2 regions of the Streptomyces sp. NBC_00775 genome follow, and region 2 is predicted to be linked to the other one. Evidence: riboswitches for the same ligand, from Rfam matches in the RefSeq annotation. Region 2 holds a riboswitch; the other holds the start of a gene.

Region 1 (14,788 bases), 3.5 Mb from region 2:
GTCCACCAGCTGCGCGACCGGCTCGGCGAGATACCCGCCGGAACCGTCTGGGTGCACTGCGCCGGAGGCATGCGGGCAGCCATCGCCGCCTCGCTCCTCGACGCGGCCGGCCGGGATGTCGTGGCCGTGGACGACGCCTTCACCGCCGCGGGCGAGGCCGGTCTGCCCATGGCGCGGATCACTCCGGCCGAGGCCCGGGATCGCACGGGCCCCGGCACCGATGCCGTGCTGCTGGACGTCCGCGAGCCGGACGAGTGGGCGGACGGGCACGCGCCGGGTTCCGTGAACGCCCCGTTGTCCGCGCTGGCCGCCGGCGCCGCGCTGCCTCCGGCCGCCCAGGACCGTCCCCTCGTCGCCGTGTGCCGCTCCGGGAAGCGCTCCCGGGAGGCCGCCGTGCTGCTCGCGGCCCGTGGCTTCGACGTGGTGGACGTCATCGGGGGAATGCGGGCCTGGGCTCAGGCGGGCCTGTCCACGGTGACCGCGCCGGGCCAAGGGAACGAACACGGCGGACCGGCCGCGTGAGTGTCCTGATCCTCGCTCTCCTCGCCGGTGGCGTGATCGGGCTGGCGCTCGGCGCGCTGGGCGGCGGCGGCAGCGTACTGGCCGTACCCGCCCTGATCTATCTGCTCGGTTTCAGCCCCGCCGCGGCCACCACCGCGAGCCTGGTCATCGTCACGGTCACGTCCGCGACCGCGCTGACCGCGCACGCCCGGGAAGGCGCCGTGCGCTGGCGCGGCGGCGCACTGTTCGCGGCGGCGGGACTGGTGCCCGCGGCCCTGGGCGGAGCCGTCGCCGGACATCTGCCGTCCGGTCTGCTGACCGCCGCCTTCGCGGTGGTCGCCGCCCTCGCGGCGGTGCGGATGCTGCGGCCTTCGGCCGCCGTGCCCGATGCGGCGCCACCGCGTCCCGGACTGATCGCCGGAACGGGCGCGGGGCTCGGCGCGGTGACCGGTGTGCTGGGGGTGGGCGGCGGCTTCCTCGCCGTACCGGCCCTGGTCGGTGTGGTGGGTCTGCGGATGCGGGCCGCCGTCGGCACGAGTCTGCTGGTCATCACCGTGAACTCGCTGGCGGCGCTGGCTGCCCGCGCCGGGACGGCCGAGAGCCTCGACTGGTCGGTCGTCGCACCGTTCGCGGGCGCCGCGATCCTCGGCGCGTGGGACGGCAGGCGGCTGGCGGCCAAGGTGTCCGGTGGCATGCTTCAGCGGATCTTCGCCTGCGTCCTGCTGGCGGTGGCGCTGTTCATGCTGGTCGACGCCGTCGTATGACGACGGCACGCCAGTGAGCCGTCACGCCAGTGACAGGAACAGCTTCTCCAGCCGGGCGCGCATCACGTCCTTGTCCTCGCCGTTCTTCATGCCGCCCTCGACGTCGGTCAGGCACTGCTGCAGACCGGTGGCGATGATCGCGAAGCCGGCCCGGTCCAGCGCTCGGGAGGCGGCGGCGAGCTGGGTGATGACTTCCTCGCAGTCGCGCCCCTCCTCGATCATCTTGATCACTCCGGTGATCTGCCCCTGCGCCCGGCGCAGCCGGTTCAGCACGGACTTCAGCTCGGCAGCCGCGAGATCCAGTTCCACGAACACTCCTCTACCTATACCCCTAGGGGTATGATACTCCGCCCTTCGGGGCACCCTCGAAGATCAAGGATGACACCGACATGAAGACCCCCCTCTCCCTCGACGCCGACCAGGCCCGCACGCGCCTGCCCGAGCTGACCGTCCTGGACGTCCGCACGCCCGGCGAGTACGCCTCCGGGCACCTGCCCGGCGCCCTCAACATCCCCCTGGACCAACTGCACCGGGCGTTGCCCGCCCTCAAGGAGGCCACGACCGACCTGCTCGTCGTGTGCGCGTCCGGCGCCCGTTCCGACAGCGCCCGCAAGACGCTCGCCGAGCACGGCGTGACGGCCGCCACCCTCGTCGGCGGCACCAGCGCCTGGGCCGAGCGCGGCCATGAGCTGCATCACCCTGCGGCCGGTACGCGCACCACCTGGTCCATGGAGCGCCAGGTCCGCTTCACCGCGGGAAGTGTCGTCCTGGCCGGGCTGGGTCTCGGACTGCTGCACCCTGCCTGGCAGTTGCTCTCGGCGGGGATAGCGGGCGGCCTGGTCTTCTCGGCGGTCACCAACACCTGCGGCATGGCGGCGATACTCGCCAAGCTCCCGCACAACCGCCCCCGGCCGGCCGATCTCGACGCGACGCTGGCCGCGCTCGCCGGGCGCTGACACCAGCCGCCGGGTGACGGCGAGCCCCCGCTCGCCCTCTCGACGGCCCCGGACTGGCCCACCCTGCGCGGAAGTTGAGCGGTTCTCGGTCCGCGCCCGCGCCGACGTAGCCTGAATGCTCCGCACCGAGGCCCGCAAGGAGCACCGTGAGCATCACCGCCGCCGAGCCCGAGGTGCCCGCGTGGCGCCTGCTGCTCGAGTACGTTCGACCGCATCGATGGGCCCTGCTCGCGGGCGCGTTGCTGGCGCTCGCGACCGGGGCCACCGGTCTGGTGCTGCCGCTGGTGGCGCGCGGGCTCATCGACGATCTGTCGCACGACCGGCCCATCGGGCGGGCGCTGCTCGGCATGGCGGCACTGGTGGTCACCAACGCGGCGGTGGGGGCGCTGGGTTCGTATGTGCTGCGGCGCACCGCCGAGTCGGTGGTGCTCGGCGCGCGGCGCGCCCTGTCGTCGTATCTGCTGCGGCTGCGGATACCGGCCGTGGACCGCAGCGAGCCGGGCGACCTGATGGCCCGGATCACCTCCGACACGACGCTGCTGCGCGAGGTCACCACCGATTCCCTGGTGGGCCTCGGGACGGGCGGTCTCACGCTCGTGGCGACGGTGGTGATGATGGGCCTGGTCGACGTGGTGCTGCTCGGCGTCACCCTGGGCGTGATCCTGTGCGCGGGGACGGTGCTCGGGGTGATCGTGCCGCGCATCAACCGGGCGAGCAAGCAGGCCCAGGACGCGGTCGGTGTGATGGGTGCCTCGCTGGAGCGGATCCTGGGCGCGCTGCGCACGGTCAAGGCGTCCGGTGCCGAGCACCGCGAGGAGGCGACCATCCACGCGGCGGCCGAGGAGTCGTGGCGGCAGAGCGTGCGGGCCGCCAAGTGGTCGGCGGCCGCGGGCAACACGGCCGGTCTGGCGATGCAGATCGCCTTCATCACGGTGCTGGCGGTGGGCGGCGCCCGGGTCGCGACCGGCTCCATCGACGTGGGCACGCTGGTCGCCTTCCTCCTCTACGTGTTCTATCTGATGTCGCCGATCCAGCAGGTGGTCGGCGCGATCACGCAGTACCAGACCGGTGCCGCCGCGCTGGCCCGGATCCAGGAGGCACTGCGGCTGCCCGCCGAACCGGCCGCCCGGCCCGCGCCGTTGCCCACTCCGGGCGCGGAACCCGCGGCGCTCGCCTTCGACGACGTCCGCTTCCGGTACGCCGACGATCTGCCGTACGTCCACCACGGTGTGACCTTCGCCGTGCCGGCCCGCGGCATGACCGCGTTCGTCGGCCCTTCCGGCGCGGGCAAGACCACCGTCTTCTCGCTCATCGAGCGGTTCTACGACCCGGAGGTGGGCGTCGTCACGGTCGACGGCCGTGATCTGGCGCAGTGGGATCTGCCCCAACTCCGTTCCGCCATCGGCTATGTGGAGCAGGACGCCCCCGTCCTTTCGGGCTCGCTGCGCGACAATCTGCTGCTCGGGAATCCAGAGGCCGACGAGGCCGACCTCACGCGCGTCCTGAAGACAACCCGTCTCGACGGCCTGATCGCCCGGCTCCCGCGCGGCCTGGACACCCTGGTCGGCCACCGCGGCACCAAGCTCTCCGGCGGCGAACGCCAGCGCGTCGCCATCGCCCGTGCCCTGCTGCGCCGCCCCCGGCTGCTGCTCCTCGACGAGGCCACCTCGCAGCTCGACGCCGTCAACGAGGCCGCGCTGCGCGACACAGTCGCCGATGTCGCCCGTACGACCACGGTCCTCGTCGTCGCGCACCGGCTGTCCACCGTCACCATGGCCGACCGCATCGTCGTCATGGACGCCGGGCGCGTCCGCGCCGTGGGCACCCACCGCGAGCTCGTCGCCGCTGATCCGCTCTACGCCGAACTGGCGGCCACGCAGTTCCTCGCCACCGCCGGGTAGCCGCCTCGTTCGGCATGCTCATCGGCGCCCTGACCACCGGGAACGGCCTGGTCCGCCCCACCCCAGGTCGCCGCTCCGGCCGCGGGCGCAGCGGGCCGTCTCGCCGCCGTAGGGGCGCTCTTCCGTCCCGAGTCCCGCTGGGCCACTCCCCTGCTCTGGCCGGCCTCCTTCTCGGGGCTGCCGCTCGTGTACGGCGTCAGCACCTGGCTGCCGGGCGCGCTGCTGCTCAAGGCACATCTCCCGTTGGGCGTGACGTACGCCGTGGTCGCGATCACGGGAGTCCGGCTCTTCAGTGCGCAGGTCATGGTCTACGCCACCGCCGACACCGTCTACCGCGAGAGTGAGCGCGCGGCCGGGCTCGGCCTGGTCACCGGGGTCGGCCGCACCGGCGCCGTCGTCACGGCCGACGCCTGAGCGACGGCGAGCCCCGGCAGAACGTCATTGTTCTGCCGGGGCTCGCCCTGCCGCCCGTGTGCTGCCGCGCTACTCGATACCGGGAAGCAGCCCGGTGACGGGCGCGGCCAGGTCGGTCACCTGCTGCAGCTGGTTCAGGTCGTTCAGCCGGCTGAGTCCGCGGAGCTGGCGGGAGGGCAGCGGGATGTCGGCCTGGTGTTCCGCGGGAATGTCACTCAGCGCCAGCGAGTCGAGCTCGGCGATCGGGCTGAGCTTCCCCGCGTTCTGGGCCTCGGCGCCCGCCGCGCTCGCCAGCGGCGCGGCAAGGCCTGTGACACCGATGGCGAGACCAACGGCGGCGACCATACGTCGTGTTGAGATCATGCTTTCTGCAACGGCCCCGGGCCCCCGGCGGACACGGCCCTCCCCCGTCGCTCACCCGTCAGGCGCATCGGGCCGTTGCGCTTGCCGACCGCCCCACAGCGGAGGAGCCTCGAAGGAGAGGCCCTTCGCGGCCCACTCCTCGCTGGGCCGCGGCCTTCCAAGGAGGTCACTATGGGCACTGCGGCATTTCCCACCTTCGACACCGAAGCGCTACGCCAGGGCATCGAAGGACAGAGTGCGACAGCTCTGCTGTCGCTGTACGCGGACGACGCGGAACTACGTGTCATCGACCGCAACACCCAGCCCAGCCACCCGATGGTCAAACACGGTCGCAGCGAGATCGGCGACATGCTCAACGACGTCTACAGCCGCGACATGACGCACAAGCTGGAGCAGTGCGTCATCCAGGGCGACCACGTCGCCTACACCGAGTCCTGCGAGTACCCGGACGGCGTGCGGGTACTGGCCAGCTCGATGATGGCGCTGCGCGACGGCAAGATCGTCGAGCAGACGCTTGTGCAGGCATGGGACGAGTAGGAAGGAACTGGCCGAGGGTCCAGATCAGGTCCCGTCTGACCTGGACCTTTTCGGCGAGTACGGCGATGGGCCGGTCGCGTACGCACCGGACTCGGCGGATAGGACCAGTTTCCGCAGCAGGTCTGCGAGCGTCCGCTTCTCTGCTGGGCTCAGTACTGCGAGCAGCGCGTTCTCACCCTTGTCCTCGGACACCACATGCTGCTCGAACGCATCGAATCCGGCGTCGGTGAGCCGTACCCGTACGCGCCGACGGTCGCTCCTCTCATGCGTGCGGCTGAGCAGGCCCGCATCCTCCAGCGGTGCGAGCCGCGCCGACAGGGCGCCCCGGGTCAGCCCCAGCATGTCGGCGAGCTGTGACGGGCTGGCCTCGTAGGGCGGGCCGAGCCTGCGCAGCATCAGCAGCACCTTGAACTGCCAGTGCTGGAGGCCGTCCGAGTCCAGGGTGTCCCGGCGGGCCTGCGCCGCGTGCCGGGCCAGGATGGCGAGCCGGGCGATGATCGCCTCCTTGACCGGGTCCATCCAGTCGAGCTCCTTCGACCAGAGCGCGACGTGCCGGTCGACCGAGTCCGCGGTCGCCGCGTCGGACGGTTCTGTCATGCGGGCCCCCCACATAGTTTTCTTGTGGATAGTTTTTCGAATTACTACTTTCCTCGCCATGACGAACACCGCAAGCACGATTCGTACAGCCGTATCGCTGGACGAACTCCTCGCCGCTGTACGTGAGTTGAGGATCAGCGGTCGCTGGGAACGCGCGACGAACCTACTGGACGCCACCGATGCGACCGATCCGCAGGCGCGCGCCCGACTGGCCGTGGCCGCCGCCGAAGTCGCGCTGGAGAGCGACTGGTTCGGCGGGACCGGCCTGGCGCGGGCTCGGCTCGGCGCCGCGGAGAAGGCCTTCGGGGAAGCGCGCCTGGACGGCCGTTGGGACCTGGACTTCCTGTGGCTGCGCCACGACTACTCCGGTCTGCTGCGCGCCGACGGCACGTTCCGCGCCGGCCCCGACGGCAAGGACCCGGAGGCCCTCGCCGCGCTGCGCCATCTCGCCGGGCTCCTGCGCGACCAGGCCCCGGACGCGGTGCGCCGCGGCTGGGCCGAGATGTATCTGGGCCTGATCGCGGACAACCTGTTCGCCGAGCGGGCCAGCGCGCCCGCCCACTACGAGGCCGCCCTGCGCGCGGGCGAGTCGGGGGACGACCTGCTGTCCCGCGAGGCACTGCGCCACCTCGGCGATCACGACCACGACCACGGCGACCACGCACGGGCGCTGGAACGCTGGAACCGGGCGACCACGCTCGGCGCCCGGGCCGGAACCGTCCCCGGCACCCTCTCGATGCAGATGCTCCTGGCGGTCCTCGCCCGCGACACCGGCGACGAGGCCGGAGCCGTCGCACTGGCCCGGGAGATCGCCCGCTGGGCGGGAGCCGTCGGAGCCGTGACCACCGAGGCGCAGGCCAACGGTTTCCTGGCGGGAGAAGACCCGACGGCACCGCCCGCCGCCCAGGCCGTTCATCCTACGAGCTAGGCTGATCGGCGGGCCGTGACTGGCGCTGAGGTGGAGTACCACCGGGGAGCGGCCTGACGAACGGGTCTTTGCCGCGCGCCTGGGCGATGGTGTCAGCAACGCTCAGGAGAACCCATGTCCCAGGCCCAGCTCATGGACGGCGCCGGTCTCGCGCGCCGCATCGTCGAGGAGACCGCCAAGCGCGCGGCCGGCCTCAAGGACCGTACGGGCATGGCGCCCTGTCTGGCGACGGTACTGGTCGGCGAGGATCCCGCCTCGGTGACGTACGTCCGGATGAAGCAGAACCGCTGCCGCAAGGCCGGTATCGAGTCGCGGCACGTCGCACTGCCCGCCGGCACCACGACGGCCGAGCTGGTCGACACGCTCACCGCCCTGTCCGCCGATCCGACCGTGCACGGCATCCTGCTCCAGCACCCCGTCGGGCCGCACATCGACGAACGCGCGGCGTTCGAGGCCATCGCGCCGGAGAAGGACGTCGACGGTGTGACGCTGAGCTCGTACTCCGCGATGAGCTTCGGCCTGCCCGGCTTCGTGTCCTGCACGCCCGGCGGCATCATGCGGCTCCTCGACGAGTACGACGTCGACCCGGCCGGCAAGCGGGCCGTCGTCGTGGGGCGCAGCGCCATCCTCGGCAAGCCGGTCGGCATGCTGCTGCTCGGGCGCGACGCGACGGTGACGTACTGCCATTCGCGTACGGCGGATCTGTCGTCGGTGGTGCGCGAGGCGGACATCGTGGTGGCCGCCGTGGGACGGCCCCGGCTGATCCGCGGGGAGGACATCAAGCCGGGAGCCGTCGTGATCGACGCGGGCTACAACGAGGGGAACGTCGGCGACGTCGACTTCGACACCGCCGTCACCCGGGCCGGGCTGATCACGCCCGTGCCGGGTGGCGTCGGCCCGATGACGATCGCGGTCCTGCTGGAGCAGACCGTGACCGGAGCCGAACGCCAGGCAGGCGTCTGACCGTCGCGGCTCAGCGCATCCACGCCTTGTACGACATCACGTCCCCCGCCTTGACGCCCCACTCGGGATCGGCCTCGGTGACGGTGTCCTCCAGGCCGAGGACGGCACCGGTCGCCGGGTCCAGGATCAGCATCCGGCGGCCGGAGCGGGCTGTGTCTTCGTACACGTACGCCTGCCCGGGGCGGCCCAGCCGGTCGGTGACCGCTCCGGCCGGGCGCAGCCCCTTCGCGTCGGCGAGGATGCGCGCGAGTGCGGCGTCCTCACGGCTGCCGAGCGTCCAGTGGTCCAGCAACTCGGCGACGGCGTCGAGGAGTTGGGGGGTGTCCAGCTCCTCGGTGGTGTCGATCCCTTCGAGGTAGGCGCGCAGCCGCTCGGCGTCGTGCGGCGGTCGTGCCTGGGGCGGGGCGTCGCTCCAACTCGGCGGGTACGTCTGCCTGCTGAGGACATGGCCGTCCTCGACGGTGCGCGGGACGGGGTCGGCGTCGGTGATGACCGGCCTGCCGGGGTGGCGTGGATCGGTCGCGACGACGAGTTCCGTGTGGCTGCCGTCGGCCTTCCAGCGCACGACGCGTTCCTCGGGAAGCGTGAGCGGCGGCCGGGCCTGGGGACCTGAGGTCATGCTCAGGCTCCAGGCCTGGAAGTGGGTCCCCTGGCGCAGCCTGAGCGCGCTGTCGGATGCCGCCGCGCGGTCGGCGAGGCGGTCCAGGGGTACGGGGGTGGAGCCGGCCTCGACGACCAGCGGGCGCGGGGCGGCCACGGCGGGGGTGGCGGCACTGCGGGCGGACGGCATGTTCGGGCCGCTTGCGTCCGACCCGACCATCTCCCGCCTCGTCGACACGCTCGCCGCGGCAGGTCCCCGCGCGCTCGCGGCCGTGCGTCAGGCGCCGGTGTCGACGTGATGCCTCACAGCCGCCGGACGCGCAGCACGCCGGTCAGCATCGGGAGAGTGAACTCGCCGCGGGCGGTCTCCGGTCTACTCGCGAGGAAGGCGCGGATCCGTCCCAGCGTGGCCTCTTGTTCCTGTTCCGGCATGACCAGAACCCCCGCGCGCGTCGCGATGGTCGCGACGAGAGAGTCGGCGGTGCGGCGCTGCCCGTGCGGGAACTCGGCCTGTTCCGGCGAGCCGAACCGGGCCGCCACGCCAGTCTTGGGAAGGTGCATGTCGGCCGTCTCAGCACGCCAGCTGGTGGGCGTGTCACGCGGGCCGATGGCCGCGCTCCCGCTGACCCGCGCCAGCCCGGCAACCCAGTCGACCTGGTCGTCCATGACGTTCCACAGGCCGGCCAGGATGCCGCCGGGTGCGAGGACCCTGGCGATCTCGGGTCCCGCGACGGCCATGTCGAACCAGTGCATGGCGTTGCCGGCCAGCACGGCATCGACGGACGCGTCCGGCAGCGGTATCGCCTCGGCGCTGCCCGGCAGGGCGCGGACAGCCGGCAGCGAGCGGCGCAGCTCGGTCAGCATCTCCGGGTCGGGCTCGACCGCAATGACTTCGCCGCCCAGCGCGACCAGCGTGGCGGTCAGCTTGCCGGTTCCGGCGCCGAGGTCGAGCACCCGCGGGCCCGGCGCGGGCTCAAGCGCCCAGCGCACCGCGGTCTGCGCGTAGTCCGGACGGTGCTCGGCGTAGGCGACCGCCGCCGCGCCGAACGACGAGGCGTGAAGCAGCCGTTCATCCTGGTCCATGCGGTGACGCTATCGGTGGTGCCGGCGGTCGGCCACCCCGTCTCACCACCTCGGCGACGGCCACCCGACAGCGCTACGACGCTAAAGGAGCATGCGGGCGGACTGGTCCACGAGGTGCCGCAGCACACGCACATAGGCTTCGTCGCCGCCCAGTTCGTCCAGGATGCGGTGAGCTTCGGCGCGGAACTCGTCGATGTCCTTCTCGTACCGGCCAAGAACGGCGGGCGCGAGAAGGACGTCGGTGAGTTCCGCTCGGGATCGCGCGGAATTCCGCGCGGCGGCGTGCAGCCCCAGGACACGCTCCGTGGACTCGGGGGATGTCTCCTCAAGGGCGCACGCGAGCAAATACGTGACGGTGCCGTTCAGGAGGTCTTCGTTGCGGCCGGACAGGATGTCTTCCTGATCGTTGGATATCTGCCACAGGATGCCGAAGACATTGCCGAACTCGCGCCAGAGCTCCGCTCTCCCCTGCTCCACACCCGCCAGTTCGGCGGCCATTGCCGTGATCATGCTGAAGGGTGCGCCGGATTTTCCTCTGTACGCCGTGATCACCGAGTCGCGCGTGGCGTCGCCCGCATCTCCACGGAGGTCACTCAGCTGCCCTTCGGTCGCCACGATCCAGCACGTCACGATCTCGGCGGACAGAGCGCCGCGCACCGACTCGGGAATCCGCCGCGACTGAACGACGAGATGAGGGAGGGCAGTTCCGCTGATGACCGCCGCGAGCTGCGCCGCACTCTCGCTGAGGCCACCGGCGACGAACGCGCCCTGCCCGTCGGCCAGGTCGTCGAGGTAGCAGGCGGAGGTCCACCACAGCTCATGGACGACGGCCAGTGGAACGGCCGGTTCGGGCGCGCCGGTCTCGACGGCGTGGACGATCATCGGGAGGACCGACAGGGGGTACTTGAACGTGCGATGCTCCAGCAGTGCGGCGACCGCCGCTCGAACCGATGACGCCGACGGACCGAGTCGGTCAAGAGCGGATTCCGTCTCCGCTTCGATGTCCGCGGACATCTGGCGATGCAGATCCACGTACGTCATCGCCTTCACGTTGCCCCACCCCGCCGTCGAGATCAATCGGGCACCGATTCGATCATTCCGGATGGACAGGAGCCAGAGCGGCTTTCGGCCGTGGCCGGTTCCTTGTCCCGGAGCCGGTTCAGCGGCAGCGGCGCCGTAGATGCCGTAGATGCCGAGGGCACAGAAACAAACCGTGCGGCCGCGGGCCACCAGCCGTGAACCCCCGCCATACTGACCATCGTGCGAGTAGCGATCATGACCGCGGGATCGCGGGGCGATGTGGCGCCGTACACCGGACTCGGGCACGGCCTGGCGCGTGCCGGGCACGAGGTCACCCTGGTGACACATGGGTGCTTCGAGCCGCTGGTGGCCGGTTCGGGCGTGGGGTTTCACGCGCTGCCCGTGGATCCCCGGGCGGAGCTGGAGTCCGCGCGGGGACAGGCGCTGCACCGCAGTACCACCGGCGCCGGGAAACTCATCCGCGTCGTCGAGATGGCGCGTGCGCTCGTCGGGCAGATGACCGAGGACCTGATCGAGGCCGCCGAGACAAGTGACGTACTCCTGTTGTCGAGTTCCCTGGGGCCGCTCGGGCACGCCGTCGCCGAGGGGCTGTCGCTGCCCAGCATGGGTGTCTACCTCCAACCACTGGCCCCCACAAGGGAGTTCGCGCCTCCGGTGACCGGGGTCCGCTCCTGGGGGCCCGCGGTGAACCGGGCGGCCGGGTACGGCGTGAACATGGCCGTCGAACGCGTCTTCGCCGACACCGTGGGCACGCTGCGGGCCCGGCTCGGCCTGCCGCGCATCGGCCCCGGCGACACGCGACGCGCCCGCGAGCGGCAGGGCTGGCCCGTGCACCACGGTTTCAGTCCCCTGGTGGTGCGGCGGCCCCGCGACTGGCGGCCCGGGCTCGACGTGACCGGATACTGGTGGCCGTACGACGCCGCGCACGCCCAACTTCCCTCGCCACTGCGGGACTTCCTGGACGCCGGCCCTCCCCCGGTCTTCGTGGGCCTGGGCAGCGCCACCGTGCCCGATCCCGAGCGGCTGAGCAACGAGGTCGTACGCGGCCTGCGGGCGGCCGGGCTGCGCGGGGTGATCCAGCGGGGGTGGGGCGAGCTGCGCGCCAGCGGCGACGACATGTTCACCGTCGGGGAGGTGCCGCACTCCGTGCTCTTTCCCCGGATGGCCGCGGTGGTCCATCACGCGGGGGCCGGCACGACGGCGGCCGGGCTGCGTGCCGGCGTCCCGGCCGTGCCCGTGCCGATCCAGTTCGACGAGGGGTTCTGGGCCAACCGTCTGGTCTCCGTCGGGGTGTCTCCGGGGGTGGTGCCGCTGCGGGGGCTCCGGGCGGCGCGGCTGGCGTCGGCGCTCGTCCGGGCGACGGGGGAACCGTCGTATCGGCGGCGTGCCGAGGAATTGGCGGGGCGGATTCGTGCGGAGGACGGGGTGGGGCCGGTTGTCGCGGCGCTCGGCCGACTGGCGGGTCCACCGCCGTGATGGTTTCGCCCCCGCCGCCCCTACCCGTCCCATCCCTGGGGGCTGCACCCCCAGACCCCCGCTAAAAGATTGCGCAGTTCCCCGCGCCCCTTTTAGGGGCGCGGGGAACTGCGCAATCTGTTGGACCAGCCCCCACCCACCCGCAGCCAACACACAACCGAACGGGGTCGAAGGGGCAGAGCCCCTGGGGATGGGACGGGTAGGGGCGGCGGGGGCGATGTCAGCCCGCCCCGCCCCACCCCGCCGGTCGCAGAATCCCCAGCAGCTGCCGGACCAGCTCCTCCACCGCCTCGTCGAGCGTCGCGTCCACCCAGCCCGCGCTCCAGTCGTGCAGGAGCCCGTTGACGCTGCCGATGAAGGCGGTCGCGGCGATCCGGTAGTCGCGCGGTGCCGCTTCGCCACGTGCGGCGGCGGCCGCTGCCGCGGCGCAGATGAAGTCCACCCAGCGGGCGCGGCGGGCGAGTCGCTGTTCGTCCAACCGGGGGCTCACGCCGATGATTTCGACGAAGGTGATGCGGATCCGGCGCGGATCACTCGTCACGTTGGCGGCGTAGGCGCGGAAGATCGCGGTGGCACGCTCGGCCAGCGGCAACTCCTCCGCATCGGCGAGCGCCGCCAGCGCGGCCTCTTCGGCCCAGTCGTTGACCTGGAGGTGCAGAGCGGCCAGGACGTCTTCGAGGGTGCGGAACTCCTCGTAGAACTGCCGTGTCGACAGCCCCGCCGCCTCGCTCAGCGCCGCGACCGTCGTGGACCGGAAGCCCGGGCTGTCGCCGAACAGCTGGAGCGCGGCCTCCAGGAAACGTCGGCGCCGCTCGGCCTGCCGCTCCTCGGCGGTCCTGCCCCCGTAACGGCCGGTCGGCTGTTTGAGCCTGCCCGCCACGCGTTCCTCCCTCGCCGTTCCGACGAACCACCGTTCGACCCTCCGACGATTTTGTCGTGTACGGACCCTTGTGGAGAGGTGGGTCCCCTCCTTACTTTCCAGTAAGTCAACTCTGAACGCGGGCGTGTTCAGATTTTCCCTTGTCATGCCCCCGCCACCCGCACTCCCCACGACGACAAGGACCCACCATGTCTGCCCTCAGGCCCAGACACCTCTGTTCCCTCACCGCAGTCCTCGCCCTCACCCTCGGTGGCACCGCCACCGCCGCCACCGCGCAGGCCTCCGCCACCGATCTGCGCGAGGTGATGTTCGTGGGCAACAACTGGGAGGGCACCGCGGACGTCATCAAGTCCACCGGTGACTTCGCGAAGGTCGGCCGGATCAACGTCATCCCGGACAAGGACGAACGGATGGCCGCGATCAACGCCGATCCGATCAAGTGGGCCTACTTCATGGCCATTCGCAACGGCGTCGGCGAGGGCCACGACCAGTTCGTCGACGACATGTACTCCACACCCGACGGCCAGTCCGTGGTCGTCTCCCGTCCGAGTTTCGCGGACGTCGTCTCGATCAACCTCGCCACCGGAGCCATCAACTGGCGCTTCCCGGTGTCCGGTTACCGCTCCGACCACATGGCCGTCTCCCCCGACGGCACCCGCGTCGCGGTCTCGGCGTCGACCGCCAACACCGTGCACGTCCTGGACATCAGCACCGGCAAGCAGCTCGGCTCCTTCGCCACCGGCGACAAGCCGCACGAGAACATCTTCACCCGCGACGGCAAGTACATCTGGAACATGGCGATCGGTGACGTCAACACCGCTCTCGACGACCCGTGGCTGGACTGGACGAAGGGCGACCGGCACATCACGGTCGTCGACGCCACCACATACAAGCAGGTCAAGGTCATCGACATGCGTGAGCGGCTGGACGCGATCGGCCTCAAGGACTTCTCCGACGCGGTCCGGCCCGCGGTCTTCTCCCCCGACGAGTCCAAGCTCTACTTCCAGGTCTCCTTCTTCAACGGCTTCCTGGAGTACGACGTCGCCTCCGACAAGATCACCCGGGTCAAGACCCTGCCGATGAACCCCGCGACCAGCACCGACCGCACCACCTGGGTCAACGACTCCCGCCACCACGGCATTTCGATGAACCCCGCCGGCACCAAGCTGTGCGTCGCGGGAACGATGGACGACTACGCGACCGTCGTCGACCGGGCGACCCTCCAGGAGGGTCCGCTCGTCACCGCCTCCAAGCCGTACTGGGCGACCGTCAGCGGTGACGGCAAGGACTGCGTCATCTCCGAGAGCGGTGCCGACCAGGTCACCGCCATCGACTTCGCCACGGGGCAGAAGACGGTGTCGGTGCCGGTCGGCGACCACCCCCAGCGTGTTCGCCTCGGCCATGTGGAGGCGAACTGGTCGGGCCCGTCGGCTAGTTGACCACCGTCGCGGCCCATGACGCCAGTTCGGTCCGGGCCGCGCTCAGCAGGTCGGCGGACGGAGCCGTCGCCCCGTTCGTGACCAGCGCGTAGTGCAGTGTGCCCGAGCCGGGTGCGGTGAGCAGCAGCCGACGGCTGCCGGTGCCGCCCGGCTCGGGAGCCACGGCGATCGGGGTCGTCGTCGTGTACGACGGCGGCCCGAACGACGTGCCCAGGTCGGAGACCACGGTCGTGGCCGAGGTCGGGAAGGAAGCCGGCAGATGGAGTTCCGTGGGGGCGGTGCTCCCGCTGGAACGCCAGAGCAGCAGCCCGTACTGGCCGGAGCCCACGAGCTGGGAGACATGCG
Region 2 (14,788 bases):
CCTGCTGCCGGGCTTCGAGCCCGGGGAGCATCAGGAATCCCGGGAAGGAGGTGATGAACATGAGTGAGTCGTACGAGGGCGGGGGCACCGGGGACGCGGAGGGCACGGAGGGCGCGGAGCCTTCCGGTGACCGGGGCCGGCGTGCTCGTGAGGGCGTCTCCCGGCTGCCGGAGGAGTTGCGGGCGCTCGGACGGTCGCTGGACCGGGCCGGGGCGGCCGGGAGCGAGTCCATGGTCGAGCGGGTGCTGGAGCAGATACTCGCCGAGCGGCTCCCCGCCCCGGTGCCCGAGCCGCCGGGACCCGGCGAGCGGCTCCGGTCGGTGCGCCGCTGGGCGCGGCTGCGCTGGCGCGCGCTGACCGCGGGCCTGTGCGGTGTGCTGACGGTCCTCGTGCTCACGCCTCCGGTGCGCGCCGCGGTCGTCGACTGGTTCGGCTTCGGCGGGGTCGAGGTGAGGTACGACCCGTCGGCGGTGCCCTCGTCCGGAGCCCGGGTGCCCGGGTGCGGCCCTTCGCTGACACTGGCGCAGGCCGGGCGGCGGGCCGGGTTCGCGCCTCTCGTGCCCGACGCCCTCGGGGTGCCGGACGCGGTGACGGTGACGCGCGAGCCGAAGGGGCGGCTCCTGATGAGTCTGTGCTGGCGCGGGCATGGGCACACGGTCCGGCTGGACGAGTATCCGGCGAGCCTCGACGTCAGCTTCTCCAAGACGGTGCGGGAACCGCCGGAATGGGTGCCGCTGGGGGAAGCCGAGGACTACGGCAACCAGGCGCTCTGGTTTCCGAAGCCGCATCTGCTGAGCTTCTGGCTCATCGACGCGCACGGCGACCGCTTCACCCGCTCCGAGCGGACCGCGGGGCCCACGCTGCTGTGGATGCACGGGGGTGACGTGACCCTCCGCCTTGAGGGGGTGGCGTCGAAGGCGCGGGCGGTGGAGATAGCGAAGTCGCTGAAGTAGCAGGGACTTCGGTCGCCGAAGCAGCGGGAATTTTGGTCGGTGCGGAATGGGAACCCCGGCGGGTCGAGCGGTGTACCAGAAGTGACACACGGCGTGCGGGCGGACCGCACGTGGATCGACCGGCCGGCTGGAGGTTCGGATGCACAGGCTTCGTGAACTGCTCGCGGGGATGGGGGCGTTGGCGGTGGCCTTCGCGGTGGTGCTGCTGGGCGCACCGTCCGCGATGGCCGGCGGCCCGACGAGTGTGCTGGTGGTCTCGCCGGAGAGCGCGGAGAGCACGGCGTTGTACTACTCGGACGAGGAGTACGGAAAGTTGATGCTCCTGCTGGGCGATCCGGGCTCGGGTACACGCGAGGAGCCACCGGGGCTGGGCTTGGGCAGCGGCCGGCAGATCAATGTCACGTGGCTGATCCACGACGTGTCGCCTTGGCGCGTCGACCGCGTCTACCCGGACACACCGGGGAGCAAGGAGGTCTGGATACACACGACGACCCAGGTGCCGCAGTCGATGAACGGCTACTGGCACAGGGCCGGGCAACCGGCCCAGGTGCGGGCCCTGTTCAAGAAGCTCGGCGTGATGGGCAAGTCGTCGGGTAAGGGTCCCGGGGCCATTTATCCGGCGCCCTGGCAGACCACGGAGGACACCTCCACCGTGCCTGCGCCCACGCCCACACCGGCCGAGCGGCTCCGCACCACGGCCGCGGCGGCGACCGATGACGGCACCGACTGGTGGTGGGCGATACCGGGGGCGGCGGCCGGAGCCGTGCTGGCCCTGTTGCTGCGGCCCCTGGTCGCCGGGGTGCCGGGGGCTCGGCTTCTGGGCCGGCGCGAGGGCGAGGCGGAGCCTCGGCAGGAGTTGCGGGACGTATGACGGGACGCAGAGGGACAGAGGACCAGAGCGACGCGGGGATGCAGCGACACAGGGATGTGGGGACACGGACGCGGGAGGGGGACGGATGGGGATCCGGGTCAGACAGGTGGAGGTTCGGCTGGCAGTGCTTGCCGTGGTGGTGCTGACCGCGCTCGGCGCGTCTCGCGCGCAGGCGTCGGAGCAGGACGCTCGGCGTGACATGCCGGATCTGGCCCTGGTCGTGGCCGGTGACTCGGGGCGGACGGTCGCCCTGCACTCCGGCGGAGAGGACTTCGTGCGGCTCTGGCGATTGCTGGCACCCATGTACACGGGGACGGAGAGCGTGCCCACGGCCTGGGAGGCGGGCCGCTTCCCGAAGGTTCGGGCCACGGTGATCTGGGGGCTGACCGGTGTCGGAGGCTGGCCGCAGACCAGCAGACCGCCCGGCGGCGATGTCGCCATCGAGCGCCAGGACCAGGTGTTCCTCGCGGCGGACGGCACGCCGTGGGTGCGGTCGGATCCTTCGCCCGACGTGGAGGACGACGACATCCGCTGGCATCGCGCGCCGCGCTCGGTGTTCGACGAGTTGGCGCGGCGCGGGGATCTGTTCGGCTCCGCGAGCGACTCGGGGACGGCCGGGGAGCAGGGTCTGACGGACGGAGCGGGGTGGGCGATGTCCGGGCTCGCCATGGGCCTGGTGATCGGCGCCGGCGGCACTCTTCTGATACGCCGCGCGGCGGCCCGGCATGAGACTGCCGGACCGCCGCGGGAACCACGACAGGAGCTGATCGACCTGTAGGGAGCCGAGAAGCCGAGCGCCTGGGAGCCCGAGGATCCAAGAGCCTCGGGACACCCCAAGGCACCTCAGGACCCGAGGGTCTGGTGAGCGGTCCCTGGTGGGGTGCGTCAGCCGAGGTCGATCTCCGGGTAGAGCGGGAAGCCGGTGAGCAGGTCGGTGGCGCGGTGGGCGATCTCGTCCGAGATCTTCGGGTCCAGGACGTGCTGGGCCTTGGACGGGCTGCCCTTGGCGGTCCTGCCGGGCTCGGCGGCGGTGAGGACGCGGTCGATCAGGCCGGCGATCTCGTCCATCTCGGTCGTGCCCAGACCACGGGTGGTCAGCGCGGGCGTGCCGATGCGGATGCCGGAGGTGTACCAGGCGCCGTTGGGGTCGGCGGGGATGGCGTTGCGGTTGGTGACGATGCCCGAGTCGAGCAGGGCGGACTCGGCCTGTCGGCCGGTGAGGCCGTAGGAGGAGGCGACGTCGATCAGGTTGAGGTGGTTGTCGGTGCCGCCGGTGACCAGGGTGGCGCCGCGGCGCATCAGGCCCTCGGCGAGGGCGCGGGAGTTGTCGACGACGGCCTGGGCGTAGTCGCGGAACTCGGGACGGCGGGCCTCGGCGAGCGCGACGGCCTTGGCGGCCATGACATGCGGGAGGGGGCCACCGAGGACCATCGGGCAGCCGCGGTCGACCTGCTCGGCGAGGGTCTCGTCGCACAGCACCATGCCGCCGCGCGGGCCGCGGAGCGACTTGTGCGTGGTGGTGGTGACGATCTGGGCGTGCGGGACCGGGTCGAAGTCGCCGGTGAGGACCTTGCCGGCGACGAGACCGGCGAAGTGGGCCATGTCGACCATGAGGGTCGCGCCGACCTCGTCGGCGATCTCCCGCATGATGCGGAAGTTCACCAGGCGGGGGTAGGCGGAGTAGCCGGCGACGATGATCAGCGGCTTGAAATCACGGGCGGAGGTGCGCAGGGCCTCGTAGTCGATGAGGCCGGTGGTGGGATCGGTGCCGTAGGAGCGCTGGTCGAACATCTTGCCGGAGATGTTCGGGCGGAAGCCGTGGGTGAGGTGGCCGCCGGCGTCCAGGGACATGCCGAGCATGCGCTGGTTGCCGAGGTCGCGGCGGAGCTGGGCCCAGTCGGCCTCGGTGAGGTCGTTGACATTGCGGACGCCGGCTCGCTCCAGGGCGGGGGCCTCGACGCGCTGGGCGAGGACGGCCCAGAAGGCGACCAGGTTGGCGTCGATGCCGGAGTGCGGCTGGGCGTAGGCGTGCTCGGCGCCGAAGAGTTCGCGGGCGTGCTCGGCGGCGAGGGCCTCGACGGTGTCGACGTTGCGACAGCCGGCGTAGAAGCGGCGGCCGACGGTGCCCTCGGCGTACTTGTCGCTGAACCAGTTGCCCATGGCCAGGAGGGTCGCCGGGGAGGCGTAGTTCTCGGACGCGATCAGCTTGAGCATGTCGCGCTGGTCGGCGAGTTCCTGGCCGATGGCGTCGGCGACGCGGGGCTCCACGGCCCGGATCACGTCGAGGGCGTTGCGGAAGGCGGTGGACTCGGTGGAGAGGGGCTGCTCGGGCATGTCGGCCTCCGGACGGCGTGGCGTTCAGCAATCACGATTCACGGTTCGGCCCAGGCGCACGGCACACATTCATCCAGGCCGCTCCCCGATGGTCGGTCCCATCCCAGCGCGCCAGTCACGGCCCGCCGATCAGCCTACCGGGCGCGTCGGATCGCCGGGCTCCCCAGTCCACCATGCGAGCGACGATAGGAAATGAGCCACAAGCCATCCATGACCGACAAGCCACCTGATGCCGTATGGAAGGGGGATCCCGTGACCGCCAGGGAGACGACGGAGGCGTTCATCGCCTCGGCCGAGGCGCACAGCGCGCACAACTACCACCCGCTGCCGGTCGTCGTGGCGACGGCGGACGGGGCCTGGATGACGGATGTCGAGGGGCGCCGTTTCCTCGACCTGCTGGCCGGATACTCGGCGCTGAATTTCGGACACGGCAACCGGCGGCTGATCGATGCGGCGAAAGCGCAGCTGGAGCGGGTGACGCTGACGTCGCGGGCGTTCCATCACGACCGGTTCGCGGACTTCTGCCGGGAGCTGGCGTCGCTGTGCGGCAAGGACATGGTGCTGCCGATGAACACGGGCGCGGAGGCGGTGGAGACCGCGGTGAAGACGGCCCGGAAGTGGGGGTACCGGGTCAAGGGAGTCCCGGACGGGAGAGCGAGGATCGTCGTGGCGAGCGACAACTTCCACGGCCGCACGACGACGATCATCAGCTTCTCCACGGACCCGGAGGCGCGGGCGGACTTCGGGCCGTACACGCCGGGCTTCGACATCGTGCCGTACGGGGATCTCGCGGCGCTGCGGGAGGCGGTCACCGAGGAGACGGTCGCCGTGTTGTTGGAGCCGATCCAGGGCGAGGCGGGGGTGCTGGTGCCGCCGCCCGGATATCTGGCGGGGGTGCGGGAGCTGACCCGCGAGCGGAACGTCCTGTTCATCGCCGACGAGATCCAGTCGGGGCTCGGCAGGACGGGGAAGACCTTCGCGTGTGAGCACGAAGGGGTCGTGCCGGATGTGTATGTGCTGGGCAAGGCGCTGGGAGGAGGGGTCGTACCCGTGTCGGCGGTGGTGGCCGACCGGGACGTGCTCGGGGTGTTCCGGCCCGGGGAGCACGGGTCGACGTTCGGGGGGAATCCGCTGGCCTGTGCGGTGGCGCTGGAGGTGATCGCGATGCTGCGGTCGGGCGAGTACCAGCGGCGGGCCGCGGAGCTCGGTGAGCATCTGCACCACGAGCTGGGTCTGCTGGCAAGCACGGGCCATGTCACGGAGGTGCGTGGGCGCGGGCTGTGGGCGGGCGTCGACATCGCTCCGGCGTACGGCTCGGGCCGGGAGATCTCCGAGAAGCTGATGGACCGGGGCGTCCTCGTCAAGGACACCCACGGTGTCACGATCCGGATCGCTCCGCCCCTGGTCATCAGCAAGGAGGACCTGGACTGGGGGCTGGCCCAACTCCGCGGCGTACTGGGGGCGTAGGGAATGCCGAACCCGGTGGCTAGAGGATCACGTGCGGCAGGAAGCGGGCGTACTCGTCGGTGATCAGGCCGGAGGACTCGCGGATGCCGAGGCCCGCCGACTCGTCCTCGACGACCCAGGCGCCGAGGACGACACGGTTGCCGTCGAAGGAGGGAAGGGGCGCCAGTTCCTGGTAGCAGCAGGGCTCTTCGACGGGTGCGGCAGAGGCGGCGCCCGGCTCGTGGACGGTCACCCCGGCGCCCTCGCGGCCGAGGAGTGGCTTGGAGACGTATCCCTTGGTGGAGGCCAGTTCGCGTGGGCCGTCGAGGTAGGCCGGGAGGAGGTTCGGGTGGTCCGGGTAGAGCTCCCAGAGGATGGCGAGGAGGGCCTTGTTGGAGAGGAGCATCTTCCAGGCGGGCTCGATCCACAGGGTGCTGCCCGTGCCGCCGCCGTTGTCGAGGGTGTCCAGGACGTGGTCGGCGAAGCGGTCGGTGGTGAGCCACTCCCAGGGGTAGAGCTTGAAGCAGCTGCGGATGAAGCGGAGTTGGTTGTCGACGAAGCGGCCGGAGAGGGGGTCCCAGCCGATCTCCTCCATCGAGATCCAGTCGGTGTCGAGGCCGGCCTGTTCGGCGGTCTCCTTGAGATAGGCGACCGTCATCAGGTCCTCGCCGAGTTCGTCGGCGGCGGAGTGCGCGAAGTAGAGGGGGCTGCCGGGTGGCAGGAGGGCGGCCTGCTTCTTCCAGGTGGCGACGAGGCGTTCGTGGAGGGAGTTCCACTGGTCGGCGCCCGGGAAGCGGTCCTCCATCCAGAACCACTGGGGCGACGCGGCCTCGACCAGCGATGTGGGGGTGTCGGCGTTGTACTCAAGGAGTTTCGCGGGGCCCGTGCCGTCGTAGCGGAGATCGAAACGGCCGTAGACGGAGGGGAGTTCGGCACGGCGATGCCAGGCCTCGGCGACGAGTTCCGCGACGCGCGGGTCGGTGATGCCGAGGTCGGCGAAGCGGTGCGCGGTGACGATGTGCTCGGCCGCCGCCAGGCACATGCGGTGCAGTTCCTCGACGACCTCCTCCAGCGCCTCCACCTCGGGAAGCGAGAAGACGTAGTACGCGCTCTCGTCCCAGTAGGGGCGCAGGGAGTCGTCGGGGTAGCGGGTGAGCGGGTAGATGAGGCCCTGTTCCTCGACGGTCTGCTGCCAGCCGGGGCGGGGGGTGATGGTGCGGCGTTCCATGGCGTACGGGTCCGATCGCGTCCTGGGCTTACGGGTCCGGTGGCGTCCTGGGGTTACAGGGTCCGGGGGCGTCGTGGGGTCAGCCGCCCGAGCTGCCCTTGCCGCTGCCGAAGCCGCCGCGGTCGACGCTCTTGTGGGTGCCGCCGGAGCTGCCGGATCCCTTGCTGGGCTTGGTGAAGGAGCCGCCGTCGACCCAGCCGCTCTTCTTCTTGCCGCCGTAGTACCAGGCGCCGTTGACCGACGTCTTGGCGGACTTGCAGTTCTTGTCGGCGACGGTCTTGTAGCCCTTGGTGAGGTTGTAGCTGTCGCGGTCGACGCAGCGCTTGTCGGCGTCCGAGGAGCAGGCGGTCAGCGCCGCCGCGAGGAGTCCCATGCCGCCGAGGACGACCGTGCCCGAGCGCAGCTGCCGTCGAGTGTCCGCCATGTCCGTTCCCCCGTTGATCAGTTCAGTTCAGTTGAGATCGGTGTTGAGATCGATCCAGCGCGGTTCAGCTCATGTCAGTTCATTTGCTTACCGCAGGCGATCACATTAGAGATCGCTTTCCGCAGGTGCGCAGTGGCCCCCCGCGATACACCGTCCCCTACAGTCACTTCGTGCTCTTTGGAATGATGTGCGCCCTTGGTGCGTCGGTCTGTTTCGGTACGGCGACGGTGTTGCAGGCGATGGCCGCGCGCGCGGCGGCCGACAGCGGGACGGGCGGCGACGCGGCGCTGCTGCTGCGGGCACTGCGGCAGTGGCGGTATCTGGCGGGGCTCGCACTCGACGGGGTCGGGTTTCTGCTGCAGATCGCCGCGCTGCGGTCCATTCCGATCTACGCGGTCGGGGCGGCGCTCGCCGCCAGCCTCGCGGTGACCGCGGTGGTTGCCTCGCGGCTGCTGAAGGTGCGGCTGAGCCGGGTCGAGTGGGGTGCGGTGGGGGTGGTGTGCGCCGGGCTCGGGATGCTGGGGCTGGCATCCGGCACGGAAGGGGAACAGGCGGGGTCCACGGAGTTGAAGTACGCGATGTTGGCGACCGCGGTCGCCGTGCTGCTGCTGAGCCTCGTGGGTGGGCGGTTGCCCGAGCGGGGGCGGCCGCTTGCGCTGGGGCTGGGGGCCGGGTTCGGGTTCGGGGTGGTCGAGGTGTCGGTGCGGCTCATTGACGACCTTGATCCGGGGGCGTTGCTGGGCAATCCGGCGACGTATGCGCTGCTGATCGGTGGTGGGGCGGCGTTCTTGCTGCTTACCTCGGCGTTGCAGCGGGGGTCGGTGACGACGGCTACCGCCGGGTTGGTCATCGGGGAGACCATTGGGCCTGCGGTGGTGGGGGTGGTGTGGCTGGGGGACCGTACGCGGGAGGGGCTGGAGTGGCTGGCGGTTCTTGGGTTTGTGGTGGCTGTGGTGGGGGCGTTGGCGTTGGCGCGGTTCGGGGAGGCGCCGGGTGAGGGGACGTGAGGTTTCCTTCGCCCCCGCCGCCCCTACCCGTCCCATCCCTGGGGGCTGCGCCCCCAGACCCCCGCTGAAAAGATTGCGCAGTTCCCCGCGCCCCTAAAAGGGGCGCGGGGAACTGCGCAATCTTTTAGGCGCGCCCCCACGGCGGGGGCGAAAGACGCTCGCGGGGTCAAGGGAGTGTTCGGCACAAGGCGTCCAGGGCTCCCGACCAGGCGTGGTCCGGTGGTGTGCCGTAGCCCACGACCAGGGCGTCGAGGGAGTCGGGGACGGCGTCGGGGTGTCGGTAGCGGGACAGGCCTTCGAGGGACAGGCCCTGCCAGGCCGCCGCCCGCACCACCGACTGTTCGGTACCCGCGGGGAGTTGGAGAACCGCGTGGAGCCCGGCCGCGATACCCGTGGCGTGAACGGCGGGCGCACGCGCGGCGAGAGCGGCCACGAGGGCGTCCCGGCGACGGCGATAGCGGAGCCGGGCGGCACGGACGTGGCGGTCGTACGCGCCGGACGTGATGAATTCGGCGAGGGTCAGCTGATCCAGGGCCCCGGTGGACCACCCTCCCCCGCCCTTCAGCGACGTGACCTCGGCCGCGAGCGACGTCGGCAGCACCAGCCAGCCCAGACGCAGCCCGGGTGCCAGGGACTTACTGGCGGTGCCCAGGTAGACCACGCGGTCGGGGTCCAGGCCCTGCAGCGCTCCGACCGGCTGACGGTCGTAGCGGAACTCGCCGTCGTAGTCGTCCTCCAGGATCAGCCCACCGGTACGCCGGGCCCAGTCCACGACGGCGGCCCGGCGGTCCGGATGGAGCGGCACCCCCATGGGGAACTGGTGCGCGGGGGTCAGCAGGACCGCTCGCAGGCCCGCCAAGTCGCCCGTGCGCGTGCCGAGTTCGTCGAAAGGGAGCGGCGTCGTACGCAACCCCGAGCGGTGCAGCAGGTCCCAGTGGACGTCCAGCCCGTACGACTCCACCGCGAGGGACCGCAGCCCCCGCGCCCGCAGCACCGCGCCGAGCAGCGTCAGCCCGTCCGAGATGCCGGAGCAGATCACGATGCGGTCCGGGTCGGCCCGTACGCCCCGGGCCCGGGAGAGGTAGCCCGCGAGGGCGGCGCGCAGTTCGGGGCGGCCGCGCGGATCGCCGTAGCCGAGGGCGTCGTACGGCGCGGCGGTCAGCGCGCGGCGGGCCGACTTGAGCCACGCGGTGCGCGGGAAGGAGGCGAGGTCCGGGCTGCCGGGGACGAGGCTGTACGCGGGGAGCCCCTGCTCGCGTCTGCTGCGCGGCGCCGCCTCCGGGACCGGCCGCACGACCGTCCGCTCGGCCACCCTCGTGCCCGAGCCCTGGCGCGCGGTGAGCCAGCCCTCGGCGACGAGATCGGCGTACGCGTCGGCGACCGTGTTGCGGGCGATGCCCAGGTCGGCGGCGAGCGAGCGGGAGGACGGGAGGCGGGTTCCGGGGGTCAGCCGCCCGCCGCGCACCGCCTCACGGAGCGCGTCCGTCAGCCCTTTACGGACGCCGGACCCGGAACCGGTCGGCTCAAGATGGAAGTCGACCCCGTCGGCTCCCAAAGTGGCCCAAGTATCTGCCATGGAAATGGACCATACCCCTGGGCTATTCCGCTCCTAGAGTCGATCACATGACGACCCACACCGACGAGAGCACGAAGACCGGCAGGACCGACGAGACCGCGAAGTACGCCCCCGAGCACAGTCCCCGTCTGCCCTGGGCCAAGCTCGCCCCTGACGTCTACAAGGCGATGATCAAGCTCGACGCGGCGGCCCGGCGGGGCGTGGACCCCGTACTCCTGGAGCTGGTGAGGATCCGCGCCTCTCAGCTCAACCACTGCGCGTTCTGCCTCGACATGCACACCAAGGACGCGCTCGCGGCGGGCGAGAGCGTCGAGCGGATCGTGCAGCTCAGCGCGTGGGAGGAGTCGAAGCACTTCTACACGGAGAAGGAGCTCGCGGCGCTCGGGCTGACCGAGGCGGTCACGGTCCTGACGGACGGTTTCGTGCCGGACGAGGTGTACGAGCACGCCGCCGAGCACTTCGAGGAGGCCGAGCTGGCCCAGCTGATCGCCGCGATCACGGTGATCAACGCGTGGAACCGGTTCGGCGTGACCTGCCGTCTGGTGCCCGGGCACTACCGGGCCGGGCAGTACAAGTGACGGCCGCCCAGACCGCCCAGGGCACGGAGCGCACGGAGCGCACGACCCACCTGGACGCCGGGGTACGGACCGCGATGCAGGGGCTCAGTGCCGCCGCGAAGAAGGGGCTCGGGGACCCGGCTCTCGCCGAGCTGGTCATGATCCGCGCCTCGCAGGTCAACCACTGCGCGTTCTGCCTCGACATGCATCTGGGGCTCGCCCGCAAACACGGGGTCGACGAGGAGCGGATCCAGCTCCTCGACGCCTGGGAGGAGGCCGAGGGCATCTACAGCGAGCGTGAGCGGGCGGCGTTCGCGCTGACCGAGGCCGTCACCGTGCTCACGGACGGCTTCGTGCCGGACGAGGTGTACGAGCGCGCGGCCCAGCATTTCGACGACGCCCAACTCGCCCATCTCATCGGGCTGATCACCGTCATCAACGGATGGAATCGGCTGATGGTCACCCGACGGATCGCCCCGGGAAGCACGGAATGGTGAACACGCAATGGTGAACACGGAAGAACGCGGGACGGTGCACACGGATCGTGCCGGGACGCACGCCGCGGTGAGCAAGGCCGAGACATTCCGCGCACTGCACCGGCGCCGCCTCCCCGGCGACCCGCTGGTCCTGCCCGGACCCTGGGACGCCGCGAGCGCACGGGTGTTCGCGGACGCCGGGTTCCCGGCGCTCGCCACGCCCAGCGCGGGGGTCGCCGCCTCGCTCGGGTACGAGGACGGGGCCACGCCCGCCGACGAGATGTTCGCGGCGGTCGCGCGGATCGTCCGGGCCGTCGACGTGCCCGTGTCCGCGGACGTCGAGGGTGGGTACGGGCTCGCCCCCAAGGAGCTGGTGGAGCGGCTCCTTGAGACCGGGGCGGTGGGCTGCAACCTTGAGGACTCCAACGGGGGTGTCCTCAAGGTTGCGGCCCAGCACGCCGACTGGCTGGCCGAGGTGCGGTCCGCCGCCGGTGACCAGCTCTTCGTCAACGCCCGTATCGACGTCTTCGAGTACGGGGACTCGAACCCGGAGCGGGTGATCGAGCGGGCCGCGCTGTACGTCGCCGCCGGCGCCGACTGCGTCTATCCGATCGGCGCCCCGGTCGGCTTACTCCCCCTCCTGCGGTCGGGGATCCAGGGGCCGATCAACGTGTTCGCCCGGCCCCACAGCCCCTCACCCGCCGAACAGCTCAACGGGCAGCTCGCCGGACACCTCGCCGAGCTCGGTGAGCGAGGTGCCACGCGGATCACGTTCGGGCCGGGGTTGCAGCGCCGGGCCACGCATGCGCTGCGGGAGATCGCCGGACACCTCATGGACGCCTCCCAATCCTTTGACTAAAGTCAAAGGAATATGGAGCCAGTGTCAGCGAACCATGTGAAGGCCCTTCGCCGGTTCAATCGCTACTTCACCCGGCGCATCGGAGTCCTCGACGACCACTACCTCGGCCAGGACCGGCCCCTCGGCGAGGCACGGCTGCTGTTCGAGATCGGGGACGACGGGGCCTCGCTGCGGGAGCTGCGGAGCCGACTCGGCCTGGACGCCGGGTACTTGAGCCGGATGATCCGGGCGCTGGAGGCGCAGGGGCTCGTACGGGTGCGGGTGCATCCCACGGACAGCCGGCTGCGGATCGCGGAGCTCACACCGGCCGGGCTGGTCGAGGTCAAGGAGCAGAACCGGCGGGCCAACGCGCTGGCCGAAGGACTGCTGAGCGGTCTCGACGCGGCCCGGCGCGAGGAACTCACCGCCGCGGTGGCCGTCGCCGAGCGGCTGCTGCGGCTGGCCTCGATCACCGTCGAGCTCGTCGACGGCGCCTCCCGCGACGCGCGGGACTGCCTCGCCGCGTACGCCGCCGACATCGGCGAACGGTTCCCGGAAGGCTTCGACCCCGCCGCCCTCGTACGGCCCCATGAGGTGTCGGGGGACGCGGGTGCCTTCCTGGTCGCGTACGAGGAAGGGCGCCCCGTGAGCTGTGGGGCACTGCGCCGCCTCGAACCCGGGGTGGGCGAGATCCGGCATGTGTGGGTGCACCCCGCGGCCCGGCGGCTGGGCCTCGCGCGGCGGATCCTCGACGGCCTTGAGCGACAGGCCGTCGAGCGCGGGTGCGAGGTCGTACGGCTCGACACCCACGCCGCACTCACGGAGGCGCAGGCCATGTACCGGGCGTCGGGATACACCGAGATCCCGCGCTACGACGACAACGTCTACGCCGCCCACTGGTTCGAGAAGCGGCTCCTCGACGTGACGTGCTGACGCACTGACGCGGGACGCACTGATGCCCGGGCGGCGCGAGCCACCCGGGCATCAGGAACACGATGAGTGGGCTCAGATGAGGCCGAGGCTGCGGACCGCCTCGCGCTCCTCCTCGAGCTCCTTCACCGACGCGTCGATGCGGGTGCGGGAGAACTCGTTGATGTCCAGGCCCTGGACGATCTCGTACTGGCCGTCCTTCGTGGTGACGGGGAACGAGGAGATGAGCCCCTCCGGAACGCCGTACGAACCGTCCGACGGGATACCCATGGAGGTCCAGTCGCCTTCGGCGGTGCCGTTGACCCAGGTGTAGACGTGGTCGATGGCGGCGTTGGCGGCCGACGCGGCGGAGGAGGCGCCACGGGCCTCGATGATCGCGGCGCCGCGCTTGGCGACGGTCGGGATGAAGTCCTCGGCCAGCCACTTCTCGTCGTTCACGGTCTCGGCGGCGTTCTTGCCGGCGACCGTGGCGTGGAAGATGTCCGGGTACTGGGTGGCCGAGTGGTTGCCCCAGATCGTCAGGCGCTGGATGTCGGCGACCGTGGTGCCCGTCTTCTTCGCGAGCTGGGTCAGCGCGCGGTTGTGGTCGAGGCGGGTCATGGCGGTGAAGCGCTCGGCCGGTACGTCCGGGGCGGCGGCCTGGGCGATCAGCGCGTTGGTGTTGGCCGGGTTGCCGACGACGAGGATCTTGACGTCGTCCGCGGCGTTGTCGTTGATGGCCTTGCCCTGCGGCTTGAAGATGCCGCCGTTGGCGGACAGCAGGTCGCCGCGCTCCATGCCCTTGGTACGGGGGCGGGCGCCGACGAGGAGGCCGACGTTCGTGCCGTCGAAGGCGACGTTCGGGTCGTCCGTGATGTCGATGCCCGCGAGGAGCGGGAAGGCGCAGTCGTCGAGCTCCATCGCGGTGCCCTCGGCGGCCTTCAGTGCCGGCGTGATCTCCAGGAGGCGCAGCTTGACCGGCACGTCCGCGCCGAGCAACTGGCCGGAGGCGATGCGGAAGAGCAGGGCGTAACCGATCTGGCCGGCCGCGCCGGTGACGGTGACGTTCACGGGAGTGCGGGTCATGGCGTTCTCCGTATGACAGCTGGCGGTGGGGCGTCCCTGCCCCGGGTGCAGGATCTTCCCCTGCGGCCGCCGCAATGATCGATCAAAGGTACCGATGATCGATCTCTCGGCGTCAAGAGAGATCCGCCGTCAGGCTATCGCGCATCCGGGACCCCGGGCGTCCGGGTCCGTGTGGCCCACCCCACAGAACCCCCCGGGAGGACCTTTTTCGCCCCCGCCGCCCCTACCCGTCCCATCCCGTTCCTGGGGGCTGCGCCCCCAGACCCCCCTAAAAGATTGCGCAGTTCCCCGCGCCCCTTTTAGGGGCGCGGGGAACTGCGCAATCTTTGAACGCGTGCCCCCGCCAAACGCTACTTCGTGCAGCCCTTCTGGCCCGACTTCAGCGTCGCGCACGCCGTGGCGTCGCCGGCGTCCTTGACCGCGACCATCGGGGTGTACGCGTCGGTGTCCGTGTCGACCGCCCCGGTCTGCTTGGCGGCGGTGCCGGAGGACACCTCGACCTGGTCCCCGGGCGCGGCCTGGGTGATGCGGGCCCAGGCGGCACCGCAGGTCTTGCTGTAGCGCACTTCCACGAGGGTCGTACCGACGGTGACGCTGGTGGTGGTCTTGGCCAACTCCCCGCCGCAGCCCATGTTCTCCGGGTCCTTGCCCGTGCAGTCCGCGCCGCTGCACTTCACCCCGGCCGGCAGGTCGGGGTTGGTGCTGGCGGAGGTCGTGGGCGTCGTGGGCGTGTGGCTCGCGTTCTTCTTGTCCCCGCCGCTGGTGAGGTAGACGGCCACGGCTATCACCACGAGCGCCCCGACGATCCCCGCGAGGAACATCGTGAGCCGCCGCCCCCGCCGCGCCCCGCCCCCGGCCCCCGCACCACCCGGCCGGGCGTCCTGCGGCGGACCCCCCGCCGGCCGAACCGGCCCGACCGGCGCCGCAGGACCGAACTGCCCGGCCCCGTCGGACGGCGTGGCGACAGCCCCCCAACTGCCGCTCCGCCCGGCCTCACCGGACGAAGGCCCACCGGACGAGGACCCGCCGTAACCGGAGCCGGCACCGGCACCGGAACCGCCGCGCGAGCCACCCCCGTACGAC

What was found. A riboswitch is a leader RNA that binds a small molecule or an ion and turns the genes downstream of it on or off. The one in region 2 is predicted to bind ZMP and ZTP.
Region 1: it holds a riboswitch for ZMP and ZTP, as region 2 does, so the genes downstream of both, OIC96_RS03060 (bifunctional 5,10-methylenetetrahydrofolate dehydrogenase/5,10-methenyltetrahydrofolate cyclohydrolase) here and OIC96_RS18130 (glycine hydroxymethyltransferase) in region 2, are expected to answer to the same signal.

The regions. Positions count from the first base shown of each region.
Region 1 is NZ_CP108938.1:629,031-643,818, forward strand. It holds partial or broken gene OIC96_RS03005 (MBL fold metallo-hydrolase) at 1-169, shown strand, start outside; partial or broken gene OIC96_RS03010 (rhodanese-like domain-containing protein) at 244-522, shown strand; gene OIC96_RS03015 (sulfite exporter TauE/SafE family protein) at 519-1,265, shown strand; gene OIC96_RS03020 (metal-sensitive transcriptional regulator) at 1,287-1,574, opposite strand; gene OIC96_RS03025 (rhodanese-like domain-containing protein) at 1,655-2,221, shown strand; gene OIC96_RS03030 (ABC transporter ATP-binding protein) at 2,368-4,122, shown strand; gene OIC96_RS03035 (hypothetical protein) at 4,309-4,536, shown strand; gene OIC96_RS03040 (hypothetical protein) at 4,606-4,899, opposite strand; gene OIC96_RS03045 (nuclear transport factor 2 family protein) at 5,071-5,436, shown strand; gene OIC96_RS03050 (MarR family winged helix-turn-helix transcriptional regulator) at 5,461-6,033, opposite strand; gene OIC96_RS03055 (hypothetical protein) at 6,092-6,961, shown strand; ZMP/ZTP riboswitch at 6,967-7,053, shown strand; gene OIC96_RS03060 (bifunctional 5,10-methylenetetrahydrofolate dehydrogenase/5,10-methenyltetrahydrofolate cyclohydrolase) at 7,076-7,924, shown strand; gene OIC96_RS03065 (CU044_5270 family protein) at 7,935-8,714, opposite strand; gene OIC96_RS03070 (class I SAM-dependent methyltransferase) at 8,828-9,607, opposite strand; gene OIC96_RS03075 (polyprenyl synthetase family protein) at 9,689-10,648, opposite strand; gene OIC96_RS03080 (glycosyltransferase) at 10,883-12,124, shown strand; gene OIC96_RS03085 (TetR/AcrR family transcriptional regulator) at 12,345-13,004, opposite strand; gene OIC96_RS03090 (YncE family protein) at 13,193-14,443, shown strand; gene OIC96_RS03095 (cellulase family glycosylhydrolase) at 14,436-14,788, opposite strand, start outside.
Region 2 is NZ_CP108938.1:4,086,067-4,100,854, forward strand. It holds gene OIC96_RS18110 (RNA polymerase sigma factor) at 1-67, shown strand, start outside; gene OIC96_RS18115 (hypothetical protein) at 60-953, shown strand; gene OIC96_RS18120 (hypothetical protein) at 1,093-1,824, shown strand; gene OIC96_RS18125 (hypothetical protein) at 1,910-2,602, shown strand; gene OIC96_RS18130 (glycine hydroxymethyltransferase) at 2,710-4,158, opposite strand; ZMP/ZTP riboswitch at 4,200-4,287, opposite strand; gene rocD (ornithine--oxo-acid transaminase) at 4,369-5,625, shown strand; gene OIC96_RS18140 (glutathionylspermidine synthase family protein) at 5,645-6,832, opposite strand; gene OIC96_RS18145 (hypothetical protein) at 6,912-7,256, opposite strand; gene OIC96_RS18150 (DMT family transporter) at 7,439-8,263, shown strand; gene pdxR (MocR-like pyridoxine biosynthesis transcription factor PdxR) at 8,430-9,839, opposite strand; gene OIC96_RS18160 (carboxymuconolactone decarboxylase family protein) at 9,887-10,417, shown strand; gene OIC96_RS18165 (carboxymuconolactone decarboxylase family protein) at 10,492-10,893, shown strand; gene OIC96_RS18170 (isocitrate lyase/PEP mutase family protein) at 10,961-11,731, shown strand; gene OIC96_RS18175 (bifunctional helix-turn-helix transcriptional regulator/GNAT family N-acetyltransferase) at 11,744-12,643, shown strand; gene OIC96_RS18180 (malate dehydrogenase) at 12,716-13,705, opposite strand; gene OIC96_RS18185 (helix-turn-helix domain-containing protein) at 14,056-14,788, opposite strand, start outside.